One region of the Bradyrhizobium sp. 45 genome, then DNA from elsewhere that is predicted to be linked to it. Evidence: riboswitches for the same ligand, from Rfam matches in the RefSeq annotation. Region 1 holds a riboswitch; the other holds the start of a gene.
The links. Region 1 has a riboswitch for cobalamin ahead of IVB42_RS34900 (TonB-dependent receptor). Riboswitches for the same ligand answer to the same signal wherever they lie in the genome.
Positions count from the first base shown of each region.

Region 2: another riboswitch for cobalamin. It lies ahead of metE (5-methyltetrahydropteroyltriglutamate--homocysteine S-methyltransferase); the one in region 1 lies ahead of IVB42_RS34900 (TonB-dependent receptor).

Region 1 covers NZ_JADPIX010000143.1:507,689-516,343, reverse strand. The annotation lists gene IVB42_RS34910 (hydantoinase/oxoprolinase family protein) at 1-1,278, opposite strand, end outside; gene IVB42_RS34905 (PepSY domain-containing protein) at 1,748-3,184, opposite strand; gene IVB42_RS34900 (TonB-dependent receptor) at 3,196-5,553, opposite strand; cobalamin riboswitch at 5,669-5,871, opposite strand; gene IVB42_RS34895 (histidine phosphatase family protein) at 5,944-6,516, shown strand; gene cobT (nicotinate-nucleotide--dimethylbenzimidazole phosphoribosyltransferase) at 6,517-7,569, opposite strand; gene cobF (precorrin-6A synthase (deacetylating)) at 7,585-8,334, opposite strand; gene IVB42_RS34880 (energy-coupling factor ABC transporter permease) at 8,380-8,655, opposite strand, start outside.
Region 2 covers NZ_JADPIX010000046.1:27,147-35,801, forward strand. The annotation lists gene IVB42_RS42225 (hypothetical protein) at 1-200, shown strand, start outside; gene IVB42_RS42230 (SMP-30/gluconolactonase/LRE family protein) at 324-1,184, shown strand; gene IVB42_RS06455 (GNAT family N-acetyltransferase) at 1,244-1,759, opposite strand; gene IVB42_RS06460 (EAL domain-containing response regulator) at 2,361-3,575, shown strand; gene IVB42_RS06465 (4Fe-4S binding protein) at 4,196-4,399, shown strand; gene IVB42_RS06470 (hypothetical protein) at 4,494-4,655, opposite strand; cobalamin riboswitch at 5,021-5,220, shown strand; gene metE (5-methyltetrahydropteroyltriglutamate--homocysteine S-methyltransferase) at 5,320-7,635, shown strand; gene IVB42_RS41995 (hypothetical protein) at 8,019-8,147, shown strand; gene IVB42_RS06480 (DUF6538 domain-containing protein) at 8,534-8,655, shown strand, end outside.

The sequences.
Region 1 (8,655 bases):
GCGGCGGAGGGCGCGCGCCATTGTCGCGTTCGCGACCTTGATGATGCCGAGCGCGGTGTCGGTCAGGCTCAGCCCCAGAGTGCCCGCGATCGGTGCGATGACATCAGTCGCTGCCTTGATATCGATTCCGATCCGGTCGCCGAGTTTGGTTTCGGGATTGAGATAGCCGAGCACGGCGTTGGCATCGGTGATGGTCGGCTCGGTACCGCCGCGGCCGTAGCAGGCCGGTCCAGGCTCGGAGCCGGCGCTTTCCGGTCCGACCGTCAGGCCACCGGAGCCGTTGCGCACGATCGAGCCGCCGCCCGCCCCGATCGAGTGCACCGCGAGCATCGGCTGGCGCAGCGGCTTGTCGCCGAGCATGCGGCCGTCGGTCATCTCGGCCTGACCGTCGACGATCAGGCACACGTCGGTCGTGGTGCCGCCCATATCGAACGTCAGCATCCGGGACGTGCCGAGCTGGCGCGCGATGCTGACCGATGCGGAGACGCCGGCCGCGGGGCCCGACATCGCCATCACCAGCGGCCGCCGCTTCACGGCCGAGATCGGCACCATGGCGCCGGCCGAGTGAAACACCTGCAGGCCGGGACCGATCGGCAGCCGCAGCTCCAGTTCGCTGAGATATTCCACCGCAATCGGCATCGCCGCGGCGTTGAACACGGTCGCCGAAGTCCGCTCGTATTCGCGCGCCTCGGGATTGAGCTCGTGCGACAGCGAGACGTGGGCAACGACGCCCTTGAGCCGCTCGCCGAGCATCTTCTCGTGCAGCGGATTGGCATAGGCATGCAGCAGCGCGACCGCGACACTCTGCACGCCGGTCCCCTTCAGCCAGGCCACCAGACGCTCGATCTCCGCGTCATCCAGCGCCTTCAGCACCCGGCCCTCGTGATCGAGGCGCTCAGCAAGCCCGAAGCATCGTTCCGGCGGCACCAGCGGCAGCGATTTTGGTGGGACGTCGAGACGATAGAGATCGCGGCGGCGATAGCGCGCGATCTCCAGCACGTCGGCAAAGCCTTCGGTCGCCACCAGTGCCACTTTCGGCAGCCGTCCTTCGACAATGGCGTTGGTCACGCGCGTGGTGCCATGGACGAAGCGCTTGACCTCGCTCTTGCGCAGGCCGACCGCCTCGATCGCCTCCAGCATCGCCTGAACCGGAGCTTGAGGTCGCGACGGCACCTTCGCGATCCGTGCCTCCGCGGGGGAGTGTCGGATCGCGATGATGTCGGTGAAGGTGCCGCCGATATCGGTGCCGACTTCCCAGTGGTTTTCGTCAGTGCTCATGTGTGGGTCAGCTGCGGACGACATTCGAACCGGACGCCGGGTGGTTACCGTCCTTCGCGAGGTTCAATCGCAAACCGAGAGCGCTCATCATCATCCCCTGTCATGCCACCGCTGGCGAGCGTGCGACAGAGCGATGGCCTCGGGATAGGGCCAGAGTTGTCGCAATGCACTGGACCAGCCCGCGACCGGCGCGGCGCGGCGAGGCACATTTTAGTGCAGCCCTGCCCGCATGGAGAGCACGTCGGTGTGGATCGTTCGACGCGACATAAGTGCGGCGCACCACGAATTTTCCCGGACGAAACACCACATCCGCTGCAGCGCAATCCACGCGCCCCGCACGCACTGTCTAATTTGCAGGCGATCGACCGGCCCTACGGACCATCCGATTGCTTATGAGCTATGCATGGCAGTCGGCTCAGCCTCTCTTTATTGTACGATCAGTAAGCGGTGGTTTTGCCCGCTCCGGCTCTCAGGCCGCGAAGGACGGACGCAGGCGGCGCCAGCCGATGAGGATGCCCGTGATGGAGAAGAGAAAGCCAAGGGAGCAGAGCCCGACGACCAAGCCGTCGCGCAGCAACGGATGCGCGACGAGAACCGGAAAATCCAACGTATGCAGCGCGCCGTAGAACCAGCGATAAGCCCGCCGCGATGAATCCAGCCTTTGCAGCAAATTGCCGTCGGCGCCGTCGATGTCGAACCAGAGGTCACCGCAATACGAGCGGTAGACCGGGGCGCCCGGGACAGTGGACCGCGCGGGATAGTTGTCGTCCTCGGCAAGTACAGACGGACCGCCGCAGCCGGCCGCGAGGCGCGCGGTCAGCCCCTGGACCTCGTGCACATCCAGAGATCTCGTTGGTCCATCGCGGGGCGCATCCCCTGCCTCGATCAAGGTCTGACCGGCAAGGGCGATCCGATCCCGCCGATAGAGATTGCCGTTGAAGGCAAACCATTCGATCTCACGGGCCGACGGCGATACAGGCTGCCGATCGAGCGATGGGGCCGCCGTCCAGTTCGGTGAAGCGTTCATCACGCTGGATTCAGCGGAGGCCCATTGCCCGCGCGAGAACAGCCGCCCGTGATCCATGGAGAGCCAGCCGCTGAAAATCCAGCTCAGCACGAACACCATCGCAGCGAGGCCGATGAGATGATGCAGCGCGTGCCAGCCGCGATAGGGCGAGCCGATCAGACCGCTTCGAGGTTTGATCCGCGCAAGGCCGAGCACAGCGCCCAGCAAGGCCGCGATCAGGGCCAGCAGCGACAAGGTCCAGACCACGCGATCCCACAGCGACCAATTGCTTCGCAGGATCGTTGGATAGATCCAGTGCAGCACGCTGCCGACGAGATTCCAGGTCCGCTCGCTGCGCGTCGTATCCAGGACGATCTCGCCGGTGAGCGAGGAGACATAGACCTCCGTTCCAGCGGCGTCGCCCAGGGCAACCCGAAACAAGGGCCGGTGGCGGTCAAAGCCGTTCGGCACGCTCCATTGGTCATAGTCCGCGCGCGCAAGGATTGCGGCCCGCGCGGCATCCAGCCCGCGGCTGCGCGCGTGGTCTCGCGCGATGGCCAGCGCGACGTCGGAAGATGCGACCGAGGCGCCGGCTCCGTCGGAGGCGCGCACTGCGCCCGCGCGCGACGGCCCCGAGACGACATAGACCGGTCCGTCACTGCGCTGGATCAGGCGAACGCGAGTCGCATCAGCAATGCCGCTCGCGGCCACGGCATCGGCGACCGCAAGCTGCCTCGTCTCGGCGCCATCCAGCGGCCCAAGCCCGGCGAAGCGTTCCGCTTCCGTCAGAGACGGAAACGGAACGAAGTGCATCACGATTCCCGTCGCGAACCACATCGCGAACAGCAGGCAGAACGCGATCCCGAGCCATCGATGCAGCAGGACGATCGCGCGCATCATCGATCAGCATCCTACCATTTGAATGCGGCCGAGAGTTCATAGGTGCGCGGTGCACCCAAGAGGATCTGGTCGGGATAGAACGGATCGCCCCAGATCGCATAGCGCTTGTCGGCGATGTTGCGCACCCGGAAAGTCAGGCGAGCCTGGTCGACCGCGTTGAACACCGTCTTCGGGATGTCGACGAAGGCATAGACGTCCGCGACAGTGTAGGCCTTCATCGTCACGACATTCGCATCGGTGTTGTAGCGGTCGCCGACGTGACGGCCGGTGACGCCGACTTCCACGGGCCACGGCGTGAAGAACCGATACGACGCTCCGGCATTCGCCACGACGCGCGGCACGTTCGGCGGCGTGCTGCCGGAGAACGAGCCGCCGACAAAATTAAAGTCGGCGTAGCGCGCATCGACATAGGCGATGTTGCCCCAGAGACGCAGGGGATCGATCGGACGCACGGACGCGGCAAGCTCGACGCCCTTCGATTCCTGCCGTCCGGCAAGGTTGAGCTGCATGCCGCCGGCCGCGGCATAGACGTTCTTGCGCAGGATGTCGTAGGCCGAGAACGACCACTCCGCCCGGTTGTCCCAGAACAGGTGCTTGACGCCGGTCTCGTAGGTGCGCGCGGTGGTCAGGTTCAGCGGATCGGTCGGATTGAGCAGGAAGATGTTGTTGGCCGAGATGTCGGCGCCGGTGGCGTATTGGCTGAAAAAGGTCAGGCCCGGTACGGCTTCCCAGGTGTAGCCGATACGGCCCGTGGTCGGGACCCAGGATTGCGAGAACGGGAAGTTCGCCTTCTCCAGACCGAACTTGTCGGTCGAATTGCGGTCGAGCCCGATATGCTCGACGCGCAGGCCGCCGACCAGCGCAAAGCTGCGCGTGAACTTCAGCCGGTCCTCGAATGACAGCGCCTCATTGTCGATGCGCGCGGTCTGCTGCTGAATGGTGAGCAGGCCGTAATAGCCGCGAGGCGGATCGACCAGCGGAACGGAATCGCCGGGGAAATTTGCGGCGCCCGGCCTCACGAAATCAAGGTAGCTTGAGGAAAGCGTCGTGACCAAACGGTTGTCAAAGCCGGCGATATTCGCATCCCAGATCAAATCGGTGACGTTGCCGACCAAGCGTTGGCTGTGCGCGACATAGAAGCGCTCACGATCGACCATGTTGGTCCCGGAATTGAACGCCTCGATCTCATTGTTGAACCATGTGCGCTCAGCTCCGTAAGCATAGGCTTGACTTTTCAGCGTCAGGTCGGGCGCCAGATTCAGCTCGAAACCGCCGCGCAGCCACACCTCCTTCGCCACGTTCTTGTTGTCGAGGACGTTGTAGTTGGTATTGAAGGTGCGGTCGTCGATCGTGACCGCACCGAGATCGGTTTTGTTGTAGTTCGAGACGTAATTGCCGGAAACGATCCCCGTCGTCGCATGCGAGCCGCTGAAGGCAATCGGCACCAGCGGCGCACCCCAATAGGCTTTCGAGCGATCTTCGCGATACTCGATCGCGCCCCAGACCTTGAGGCTGTCGGAGATGCGGTAGTTGAGCTGGCCGGAGACATCGACCGTCTTGGTGTTGGTGTCGTCGGCAAAGCCGTTGAGCGAGGAACGGCTGACGTCGAAGCGGTAGTCCAGCCCCTGCACATTGGTGCTGCCGCCCGAGCCGTAATGCGCCCGGAACGAGTTCAGCGAGTCCCAGGAGAAATCCGCCTCGTTCCGGATCGGACCGGTGTGCGGCTGCTTGGTGACGAAGTTGATCGCGCCGCCGGCGGCGCCCTCGCCTGACATCAGTGATGCCGGACCCTTCAGGAATTCGACAGCCTCCAGATTGGCCGTGTCCATGATCCGCGAGGTCATGTTCTGCGGACCGATCTTGATGCCGTTGTAGAGCGTGTTGATCTGGCTGTTGGTGAAGCCGCGCATGGAGAAAGCCGAAGGCTCGGCCGGATTGTCGCCGGCTGTGACGCCCACCGCTCCCTGCGCGACGTCGGAGACTGTGCGGTAGCCCTGCTCGCGCATGGTTGCGGCCGAGATCACCTCCACGGTCGCGGGTGTTTCTCGCACGGTCAGGTCGAGGCGCGAAGCGCTTTCGGCGACGGCATTGGTGTTGAGCGGCGTCTGTGCCGCCGTGGTCGGCACGACGGGCTTGGGCACTGCGGATGCAGTCCCCGGCCGGCGCGCTGCTGCGCGGCGTGAGCTCTGCGCGTCCCGTCCGGCCGGGCTGGACTGCCTGCGGGATTGTGGCGCCGACACCTCGACGGGCGGCAGTGGCTCGCGGGCCTGCTGCGCCAAGGCCGCTGGCATGTCGATGGCGACGAAAGATGTGAGAGCGGCGGATGCCAGTAGGAAACGGCGTGGTCGTACGATACGAAGGGAATACACGGTCTTGGACCTCGGAGTGACGTCAGTGGCACGTCACCGCGAACCAGGGTCCCATCGTCCGGCTTGCAGCCTTCCGATGAAGCCGAATGTCTGTACTCCCCGACCGACATCTTCGCGTGTGACCACGGCTGACGGCAGGTCTCCTGGCTCGCGGGTCAGTACCTTGCATCGCCTTCCCGGGACCGAGATACCCAGTGGCTCGTGACGCAAGATTCGCCGCTTACAGTTGCGGGGGCAGCCACGGCATTGGGGACAAACTCCCCGCACCGCATTCCCTTTTCATCCCCTCTCGGGGAAACCGTCGCGAGCATCTAGGATTACGATCCAGACAGAGTCAATGTGCCAGTTGCGGCGTTATTGCCACAACGACCAGTTTCCTTGGAGATAAGCATGGGAGGCGAGACCTTCCTCTGGCTGATACGGCACGCGCCCGTCGATGGCGTCGCGGGGACGATCCATGCGGCCGACGCACCGGCCGATCTCGGCGCTCGGGCGCAGCTGGAGGCACTGCGGCAGCGCCTGCCACGGGACGCCGCGAGCTATGCGAGCCCGTCGCGGCGCACCGTCGAAACGGCCCGCGCGCTGGGGCTCGAGCCGCTGCAGCTGGACGAATTCAGCGAGCAAGACTTTGGCGACTGGACCGGCCGTCGGCATGACGAACTCGCCGCGACCGGTGGCGAGGCCTATGCACGGTTCTGGAGCGATCTGGCGCGCGGACGGCCGCCCGGCGGCGAAAGCTTTGAGGAACAGGTCGCGCGGGTCCGCCTGGGTTTGTCGAAGATCGGCACCGGGGCCGCAACGCTCGTCGTGCATTCCGGCACGATCCGGGCGGCGCTGTGCATCGCGCTCGACCTGACGCCACAAGCGGCCCTGCGCTTCATGATCGATCCGCTGTCGCTGACCAGGATTGACCGCCTCGCGACCGGCTGGCGCGTCGTCTCCGTCAATCAGCGGACGATTTGATCAGGCCGGACGATCAGGCACATTGGCCTGCGCAAAGGTCGCCATGCCGTTGTGGAGCGCGCAGGCCGACCGCACCAGCGGCAGCGCGATGGCCGCGCCCGATCCTTCGCCGAGCCTGAGATCCAGGCTGATCAGCGGCTGCACGTTCAGCGCGCGCAGCACCAGCCGATGCCCCTGCTCCGCCGACTGGTGCGAGGCCAGCAGGAACAGCTGGCACGAAGGGTTGAGCCGCACCGCCGCCAGCGCCGCGACCGACACGATGAAGCCGTCGATCAACACGGGGATGCGGTGCTGTGCAGCCGCGATAACGGCACCGCAGATGGCGGCGATCTCGAGACCGCCGACGGCGCACAGGATCTTTTCGGGCGCAGCGCCCGCAATGTCATGGCGTGCGATTGCAGCGTCGATCACCCGCGCCTTGTGCACACGGCCGGCCGCGTCGATGCCGGTACCGCTGCCCGCGACCTCCGCGGCGCTCACGCCGAGCAAGCCGGCCGCGATCGCCGCCGATGTCGTGGTGTTGCCGATGCCCATCTCGCCGAAGATCAGAAGATCGGGCTGCCCGGCCTGTGCGCGCGTCACCGCACGTCGGCCGGCTTCGAACGCAAATGCCAGCTCCGTGGGGGTGAGCGCAGCTTCGACGCTGAAATCGCGCGTACCGCTGCGCGGCTTGTCGGTCATGATTCCAGCCATCTCCCCCTGCGCCAGCGTGCCGGCGTCGACGACCTCCAGGCTGGAGCCCAGCTCACGCGCGAGCACCGAGATTGCCGCACCGCCGGAGGCAAAGTTCGCCAGCATCGCGATGGTCACTTCCTGCGGATAGGCCGAGACGCCCTGCGCGACGATGCCGTGATCGCCGGCGAAGATGATGATCGGCACCCGCGCCGCGCGCGGCTGCTCGGTTGCTTGCAGGCCCGCAAGCTCGATCGCGAGCTGCTCGAGCCGGCCGAGCGCGCCGGTCGGTTTCGTCAGTTGCGCCTGCCGCGCCACCGCCGCCTCGCGGTGGACTGCGGAGATATCGGGGCATTGTTGGGTGACCCATTCGGGGAGCATGCTGCCTCGCTTGCCTCACGGCCTGCGCTTGAGGATGTAACTGTCCATGATCCAGCCGTGCCGTTCGCGCGCCTCTTGCCGCACGGCGACGATGCGCGGGCCGATCTCGGCCAGCGCGCCGGACATCACGATCTGATCGGGCATGCCGAGATAGGCCCCCCACCAGATGTGCAGGCCCGCCGGATCAAGCGACTGGAATGCCGTGCCGCCGTCGAGCATCACCACCACGGTGTCGACACCTGCCGGCCAACCGCCATCGCGCAAGCGGCGTCCGGTCGTGATCAGAAACGGCTCGCCGATGTCGTTGAGCGGCATCGCATGCGCCGCGCACAGCGTCTGGATCGAGGTGATGCCGGGCACGACTTCGATTGTCGGCAAGGGATCGAGCCGCCGCGCGATACGCAGCGAGGAATCGTAAAGCGAGGGATCGCCCCAGATCAACAGCGCGACCTTGCCTTCGCCTTCGAGATGATCCCCGATCGTCTGCGACCAGACGGCGGCCACGGCATCATGCCAATCGTCCACGCCCTTGCGATAGTCCGCTTCAGCGGCGTCCCGCACGGGCAGATCGAACTCGGCAATACGCGTCCTGTCGCTGGTGAGCGCATCCGCGCAGATCGTCCGCCTGAGATCGGCGAGATCGGATTTTGTAGTCCCCTTGCGCGGGATCAGGACGAGATCGGCCGCGTCGATGGCAGTAATCGCGGCGCGCGTCAGCTGCTCGGGATCGCCGCAACCGATGCCTATCAGAGAGAGCGTGAGCATCGTGGCTGCGAAGGGCGGCCATCATGGCCGCCCGTTCGCTTGTCTCTAGGCCGCGTTGTGCAAACGCGGCGTGACGAGGCCGGGCGCGGTGACGCCGCGCAACGACTTCGCCAGCGCGAGCACGCCGAGATCGGCGAGCGGCTCGATCACGATGACCAGCGCATAGGACGCCGCGAAGGTCGCGATGTTGGCGAGGTTGGTCGCGCCGAAGCCGGAGCCATAAATCGCCCAGAACGCCACCCAGGCGATGACGCCCGCCTGATAGGTCGTCGAAAGCGCCAGCGCCTGGCGGTACTTCAGATCGACATAGGCCGTGTTGCT
Region 2 (8,655 bases), on a different contig from region 1:
ACGGGATCTGGTCTCTGATAATCGAATATGACGGCTGGCCGATTGGTCTGAAGATCGCACCTGATGGCCGGGGGCTGGTGGCCGACTACATGAACGGCCTCATGGAGCTCGATCCGCAGCGGGATACTATCAGCCCGCTTCTGGGGCAACCGCAATTGCGAGTCCTTCAGAGGCTGCAACGACCTGCATGCCGCGACTAACAGCGACATCTATTTCACCGATCAGGGGCGAACTGGAGTGCACGATCCGACCGGCTCGGTGTCCGACTGTGTCCTGCCGGCCGGCTCGATTGCCTGATTTCGAACTGGCCAAGCCCGAGCGGGCTGGTGCTCAGCGCCGACGAGGCCGTGTTGTTCGTTGCAATGACGCGCGACAACAGCAGCGGGCGCGTGCCGTTGATGCGTGACGGCGGGGCTGCGAAGGTGGGACGGTTCAGCTTGTCCTTCGGGACCAGCGGTCCTGACGGGCTGACGATGGATCAAAACGGGCGGCTCTTTGTCGCGCTCGCCTCCCTCGGCCACGTCTTCATCATGGCGCCGAACGGCGAAACGATCGCCCGCATCAAGTCCTGCGCTGGGGCGACCTGCACGAGCCTCGTATTGGACGCGGCAAACGGCACATTGCTCATTACGGAATCCTCTACCGGATCAGTGTTGATGGCTGATTTCGTCACCTTCCTTGAACGTTCGCCAGCAGGAGCGATAGCGTGGTACCGAATCCCTTTACGCGACGGTCCACCGAATCAAGTTGCAGGAAGAAGCCCCATAGATGATTGGCTTGCCAGTTGCCGAGGCATTGGACTTGGCGACGAATGGATCGCATTTGTGTGCGGTGATCCCAAACTGGCGGCATCGTGTGGGAAGCACGAAAGAACCACTCGGCTATCGTTTGTAAGGCTGGGTCGGGCTTCGCCCGCAACGGGCCGCCGCCGACCTGGCTCCGCGCCTTCTAGCCGGGCAGGTTTCCGCTCGCGGTCCACGAGCCTTGACAAGACCATCGTATCGCTCCGCACCATGAAGAACGATTTGATGGTGGATACCCGCCAAAAAAGTCGAAGAGGTAACCCGCTCGCAGTGGGAGTAAGCACCGCATCAGCGCCGAGGTTCTCGATTGTCCTCGGCCGCGACGCACGCGTTGGAGCGTTCGTTTTGAGAAGCAACAAGCAGCAGGATTTTCTGCCTTGAAAGTCTTTAGTGACAGGACCAGGAGCGCTTTTAAGTGTGGAGCAGACGTCGCAGTACTGTCATAGCCTCTTGCGCGCGCGCAATCCTCCAACCCGATATCCCCTCTCCTCGTAGAAACCGCGTACCCGTTCTAAGGCCGGATAGCCATCAGGGGGCAACGCAACCTCAATCATCTGCCAGCCTCGGCGCTTCGCCTCCGAATGTACCGCCTCGAGCAGATGCCCACCGCGGTCAGAGCTTCGGAAGTCCCGAGAAATCCATAGCTCCTGAAGCACGCCGTACGCTCCAGCTGCTCTCACGGCCAGTACGGCGGAGATGGCAGCGATCCCTAAAATCTGCCCGGTGGCTTGTTCCTCGATGACAAAAATGAAGCCCTCTTCGGGATCCTGAATCAGGCGCAAAGCAGTCTGCTTTGCGCCTTCAAGGCTGAACTCTGGTCCGGGACCACCTAATTCAGAAAGTAGCTTTCCGACGGCTTCTACGATCGCGTTCTCATCTCCTGGCACGCCTTTGCGCAAAGCCGTGCCCCCGTGGGGCAAGTCTTGCGCTTCAGCGCCAACACGAACACCCGTCACGTTAGTCCCTCCAGTCCCTCTTGAGGATATCCATGTTCAGAAGGATACAGAGAACGCAACTGAGAGAAACTATCAAGCTCGATAGGGAATAGGACGTCCGCACTCGCTATAACCAACAGAGGTGAGGTAAGTGCAAGCTGTTGCCGTTCTCAGAATCGACCGCGGCTTGACCCGCTGCGAACTCATGATGGATCTCCTTCGACTAGATAGGGAATCCACGAGACGGCACATTCGCGCGTGGGCAGGCCGGCCATGCCGATCAAACATTTCGTAGGAGTGATTGCTGATCATCACTCACGAGAGTCGATTCAGTACATCTTGCAGCATGATCATCGCCGTGGCATAGGGCGCATCAGCTCGGCGCGTCCGAAGGTGAGATTCCCCACACTCGTGTGCGTCACTCGTACAAAGTTGCGCGAGCCGGGACAGGTATCATACGCGTGCGCCCGACAAAATCGTCCGAACAACATCGCGAAAAGATTTTGCACGCTAATGCACTATCTTAAGCTTACCTCGAAGAATCGAAAGATAATGGCAAGCACTGCTTGTTTGGACCTTCGCTCCTCGTTTAAGGGACCTTCACGGAAGGGGAGTGGTTGCGATGGAGCATGGGCAGGCCGAACTGGTCGGAGGGAAACCTGTAATCTTCGGCCAGCGTAAGGTGCGGCCGCGAGCGTGCGTGGCCGTGGGCAAGCGGCATCTGCGCGCCTTTCTACGCGATGTGCTAGAGGATATGGGGTTTGTGATCAGCGAATGCGGGACTGCTGACGAGCTGCCGCGCGTACTCTGCACGGACTTCCCTGATCTGATCCTGCTCGGCATTGGCTCGGATCGCATCGAGCCTGGACGATTGCTCGAGATACTCGTACGCGAAGAATTTGCAGGCAGAGTGCTGGCATTCGGCGCCCGCGAGTCGATCGTCATGACGGCAGTGCAGCAGGTCGGGGGCGAATATGGACTTGATATGCTGCCGCCGCTGAGGACGCCGTTTGCAGCCGAGACGCTGCGCGATCGGGTCGCCATGCTCTTGCCCAGAGAGCCGGCGCCCCGTCCCGCAGTCCATGTCGGAGAAGCCTTACACGCTGGCTGGCTTGAGCTTTGGTATGAGCCGAACTTCGACCCGTGTACCCTCAGCCGCCGCGGCGCCGAGGCGCTTGTGCGAATGCGGCATCCGACCTGGGGCGTTGTTCCACCAGCGTATTTCATCCCGGAGGCTCACGATCCGCATTTTAGGGACTTGTCGCAGTTCGTGATCGACCGCGCGATCAAGGATTGGAAGTATCTTCTGGAGCAGCAAACTTCGACCGATCTCTCCATCAATCTCCCGGCAGCATTCCTGATTGACCCGCAGGCGGTACGCGATCTCTGTCAGCGCATGCCGTCGCACCCCGCTTTCGGCGGCTTGACGATCGAAATCGAGAGCGAGGAAGCGATCCAGAACCTAGATCTCCTGATCGAGGTCGCGCGTGAGGTTCGCTTTCACAACATTGGCCTTGCAATCGACAATATCGGCGCCAATTGGCCGCAGCTGATGGGGCTCGAAAAATTCCCGTTCATGAAATTAAAAGTGGACCGGCAGTACGTCGCCGGTTGCGGAAATGGGCCCCTGAAGCGAACGGTGTGCCGCCATATCGTCGATCTAGCCAAAGAGTACAGTGTGCGCACCGTCGCCGCAGGCGTGGAGAGCCACGCCGACCTGATCGCTGTGACCGAACTCGGCTTCGACCTTGCGCAGGGCCATCTGTTCGGAAAGGCCATGTCGCTGAAGCAATTTGCACAGTCATCTTTCAGCCCTGTTCCACTTCGTCCAAAATAGTTGCATGAGGAGTGACTGAGCACAGCCAGGCAAAGCGTACCAGCGCTGGCCCGCGCGGCCATGCCTACTCGGCACCAGGCATGCGGCTGACAGCAATTAAATCGGCCACTTTGCAAACCCAGTATCGCTTCTCCCGGCCCAACTTCATTTCCCTCCGAAGCGATGCCGAAGGTTATTGTAGCACAAAGCCCTTTTGGCAAGCCTCCAGCGAGTCAATCCGCGGAGTTAACGTTGCAGGCGTGAGCGCGGCTTGGACAAAATCTCCGGTCAGGGCGTGTGACCGGAGGTTTGCCGACATCCGGCGTAGACGTGCGTCGGCTCGCGGCTTCTACTCGCGCCGCCGGTTTCGGGAATCGTCGAGCGTCGCTTGGCCCCGCGCTGCCATGCCAGACAAACCGACGGAAGCTCGCAGCAGTCGAGTCGCGACTGGCTATCGGAGTAGGGGCCCGAGGGCTCGCACGGCTTGATATTGAAGCGGCCCATGCTGTCGCAGATGCAACATGGTCTCAGACCCCGCACAGCACCATTGGGCAAGTTGCCCATCATTGAGCGCGCCTGTCCTTGGCACGGCATTTGAAAGGGATCGCCAATGGCATCGCTCGCCTAAGGAGTCGGAAGGCATGGCTTACAAGATCGTCGCTTCGCAATGTACCGTTTGTGGGGCATGTGAGTTCGAGTGTCCCAACGCGGCGATCAGCCTCAAGCGCGACATTTACGTTATCGATGCAAAAAAGTGTACGGAGTGCGAGGGCCATTCCGACACGCCGCAATGCGCTGTGGTCTGTCCGGTGCCTGACACCTGTGTCCCGTCTAAGACAACATAAGCAGCCCGCGTCCAGAAGGCTTCCGCAAGTCAGCGTGCATCCTGACGTCCGGAACTGTTCCTGCGATGCCGCGCAGGCCAACGTCCAGGCTGCACTACTCGCCAGCGGCGACGGAAACAACGAAGGCGCGGCCAAAGTCGCTCAGCACGTAAGTGCTTGGCACACCGAAGGAGATCATCTTGACCAACGCGACGGAGCGATCGAGCTCACGGCTCGTCGCGGGGTCCGCCGAACACAGGCAGTCCGGCCTGATCATCCGTTTGATCCTGGAGCAATCCGGCCTTGACAATTCCTAAGGAGCCTCATGGCGCTGTGATCAAGCGGATGCCGGCCGAGGATGATCGCAAACGTCCTCGCGGGCGAGTTCGAGAAGCTGCAAAAGACCGGATTTGTCGCGATCACGCAGATGTCGAAGCGCGATCGCGTTCGTTCTGCTTGCGTTGGCTCATCCGAGTACGCCAAGCGGGTGTTGACGGACGCATTCACAAGCGGAGGCTCCACAGATCTAGGCGTTGTTACCAGGCCGGGAGTAAGACCGTTGTGCCCTAGCTGGTACAGCTCGCAATCGCTTGGGCAATATCGCGGCGACACTTAGTAGGTTGACGGATCGATCCTCGTGCGCCTAATGCCAGTCGTCGTGGTCTTCGGATTCGTTTGATCCGGAGCTAAGAGGGAAGCCGGTGCAATGCCGGCGCTGCCCCCGCAACTGTAAGCGGCGAGCCGCTGTCCAACGAAGTCACTGAAGCCATGCGGCTTCGGGAAGGCCGGACAGCAGCGACGACCCGCGAGCCAGGAGACCTGCCTCGACAATATATCGTCCACGGGCGGGGTGTCCCGGTGTGCGCCAAGCAGCTGTCGCTCACGCGATATTCGCTGCATGCGTCCGCCATGGCCTTTGCCCCAATCATGGGGTCTGAGCTATGTCTTTTCTTTCGCTTCCCGTTGCCACACTGGGGACGTCACGCATCGGCCCACGACGCGAACTCAAAGTCGCGCTCGAGAGCTACTGGGCGGGAAACTCCAGCGAAGCCGAGCTCCTCGAGGCGGGGAGTGGACTTCGTGCCGCTAATTGGGCACGGCAGAAATCCCGCGGTGCGACCGTCATTCCTTCGAATGACTTCTCGTTTTACGATCATGTGCTCGATACCAGCCTAATGGTCGGCGCCATTCCCGACGTCTACGGCTGGACCGAAGGTCCTGTGTCGCTCAAGACCTACTTCACCATGGCGCGTGGCGCTCAGGACGGTGGTCACGCTCAGCATGGGCCTGGCGTAGCCGCACAGGAAATGACGAAGTGGTTCGATACCAACTACCACTACATGGTGCCGGAATTTCACCGGGATCAGATCTTTAAGTATTCCTCTCGAAAGCCGATCGAGGAATATGAGGAGGCAAAAAGCCTCGGCTACCAAACGCGCCCCGTCCTAGTTGGCCCAGTCACTTTCCTGAAGCTTGGCAAAAGCGCAAATCCCGCATTCAATCCGCTGTCGCTGCTCGATCGGCTCCTCCCAGTCTATGTCGATGTTCTCCGCGAACTATCCTCGCGCGGTGCTGAATGGGTTCAGCTGGACGAGCCATGCCTAGTGATGGACGTCGACGAAGCATCGCGGGCGGCTGTCCGCCGGGCCTATGCTCATTTCGCAAAGCTTGTGCCGGCCCTTAAAATCATGCTGGCCACATATTTCGGGGCTATCGGCGACAATCTTGAAACAACCTTGGCCTTGCCCGTTGCCGGGCTTCATGTGGATCTGGTTCGGGCACCTGACCAGTTGGACGCAATTGTCGCCACAACCCGTAGAGATCTCGTGGTCTCACTAGGCGTCGTTGATGGTCGGAACGTGTGGCGCTCCAATCTTCCGGCGCTGCTCGACCAACTTGCTCCTATGGTCCAAAAATTGGGCAGGCACCGTGTTCAGATTGCTCCTTCCTGCTCGCTGCTTCATGTTCCGATCGACATTGAGCTAGAGACCGATCTCGATCCCAATCTGAAGACATGGCTGGCGTTCTCAGTTCAGAAGATCAAGGAACTTTCGATATTGGGCAAAGCGCTGGCCGGCCATGCTGCCGAGGTGGCCGATGAACTTGCGCTTTCGGAGGAGGCAGCCGTCACCCGCGAAACATCGCCCGAGATCCACAATGCGAATGTCGCCGGACGAATCGCCGCGATCGACCATAGCATGCTTCGCCGTCGCAGTGCGTTCACCCAGCGTGCCGACGTCCAGCGCGTCGCGTTCGCTTTGCCGATGTTTCCAACGACAACCATCGGATCCTTCCCGCAAACGGCCGATGTCCGGAATGCGCGCGCGGCTCATGCGCGGGGAACGTTGAATGACACGCAGTACGAGCAGCTTCTGAAAGCGGAGACAGCCCGTACCGTGAAGTGGCAGGAAGATATCGGCCTGGACGTGCTCGTACACGGTGAGTTCGAGCGCAATGACATGGTTCAATACTTTGCCGAGCAGCTGTTGGGCTTCGCTTTCACCAAGCATGGCTGGGTTCAGTCTTATGGCTCGCGGTACGTTCGTCCGCCTATCCTGTTCGGAGATGTCTCCCGGCCGAAGCCCATGACCGTTGAATGGTGGCGCTATGCGCAGTCTCTGACCAAAAAACCCGTCAAGGCTATGCTGACCGGACCGGTGACCATCCTTAACTGGTCGTTTGTCCGTGACGACATCTCGCGGCGCGAGACATGCCGACAGATCGCTCTCGCGATCCGAGATGAGGTCATCGACCTTGAGGCGGCTGGAGCGACCATGATCCAGATCGACGAGGCTGCGTTGCGGGAGGGATTGCCGCTACGCAAATCGCAGTGGAAGAACTATCTCGATTGGGCGGTGGACAGCTTCCGCCTTTGCTCCTCCGTGGTCGCCGACGGAACTCAGATCCATACTCACATGTGTTATTCCGAGTTCAACGAAATCATCGATGCGATCGCAGCAATGGATGCCGACGTCATTTCAATCGAGACGTCGCGTTCTAAGATGGAATTGCTCGAGGCCTTCAAGAGCTACAAATATCCAAATGAGATCGGGCCCGGCGTCTATGACATTCATTCACCGCGCATTCCCGCAGCGGCGGAAATCAAGCAGCTGATTGTGTTGGCGCGGCAGCGAGTTTCCGATCGGCAGCTCTGGATCAATCCCGACTGCGGACTGAAAACGCGAAGGTGGGAGGAGGTGCGTCCCGCGCTCGTCAATATGGTGGCCGCCGCACGCGAGTTGCGGGCCGAGCCATGATGGGCCGGAGCGTTTCGCCAACGCGTTTGTGAACAAGATGCACGCGCTTTGGGGGCTTACGATGTCCTTGGGAGCTTTCAAAGTTCCCAGCGCCGCGGAATGCGGGCGGGCGTCGGCGGAGGCGGTCGCATACAACCGGCGACAAGCTCGATTCTCGACCCGACGGCCGACAGCATGCCGGCGAGGTCCGATCAGGTCCTATTGCGACGTCATTAACGCTCGACGCGAAGCACAGCCCGACTTTTTCATTTATCCATCGCGTGGATGCGTCTCATCACAACAATCTATTTTACGGTCCTTACGGAACGTCATACGAAATTCAGGCCCTGGCACGCTCTTCGGGAGAGGTAATCGAGCGTTGTTGGTTTTTGGGGACGTACCAAATGCTGCTGTGCGACGGCAAACTGCCGCTTGTGTTTCAGGGCACGGCAGCCAAACCGGCGCAGGATCCCATCTCCGTCAAGGCACTGCCGTCCCAACCGGACAGCGGGCGAGTGGTGGAAAAGTCGTGAAGTTTCCGACAGGAGCGGAAGGCAAACGGCTCCAGATTTCGCGCGGAGTGATATCCGTTTCTCCTTGTTTGACGGCGAATGCCCTCGCCGAAGATCGATCGGCGGTAAGTCCTCCCTGCCGACGAAAGCTGGTGCGATGCGTAAAGCAGCGTCGTTCCTGCGTGACTTTCGCCTGGCCTCCGGAGGAGGCCGGGCTTTTTTTGGTGCGCCAGGCATGGCGCGGACCGCCGTGACTGGCGCGATTCGACCGGAGTGGTGTCCGGTCGATGACTTGGAGGTCAGAGTCCTTTCCTGGGCACCATCGCTCTTCTAAGAGCGTGAAATCCAAAGCAAATTAGCAAATTCAACGGCTTGCCCGCTCCTCAGTGGTACAGAAGAGTGGTACAATGCCGTTGGCTATGTCGCGTCCGTGGAAGCATCCCAAAACTGGAATCTATCAGCTTCGAAAAGCTGTTCCCGACGATTTGCGCAAGATCGTCGGCAAGCGCGAGGAGAAGGTAAGCCTTCA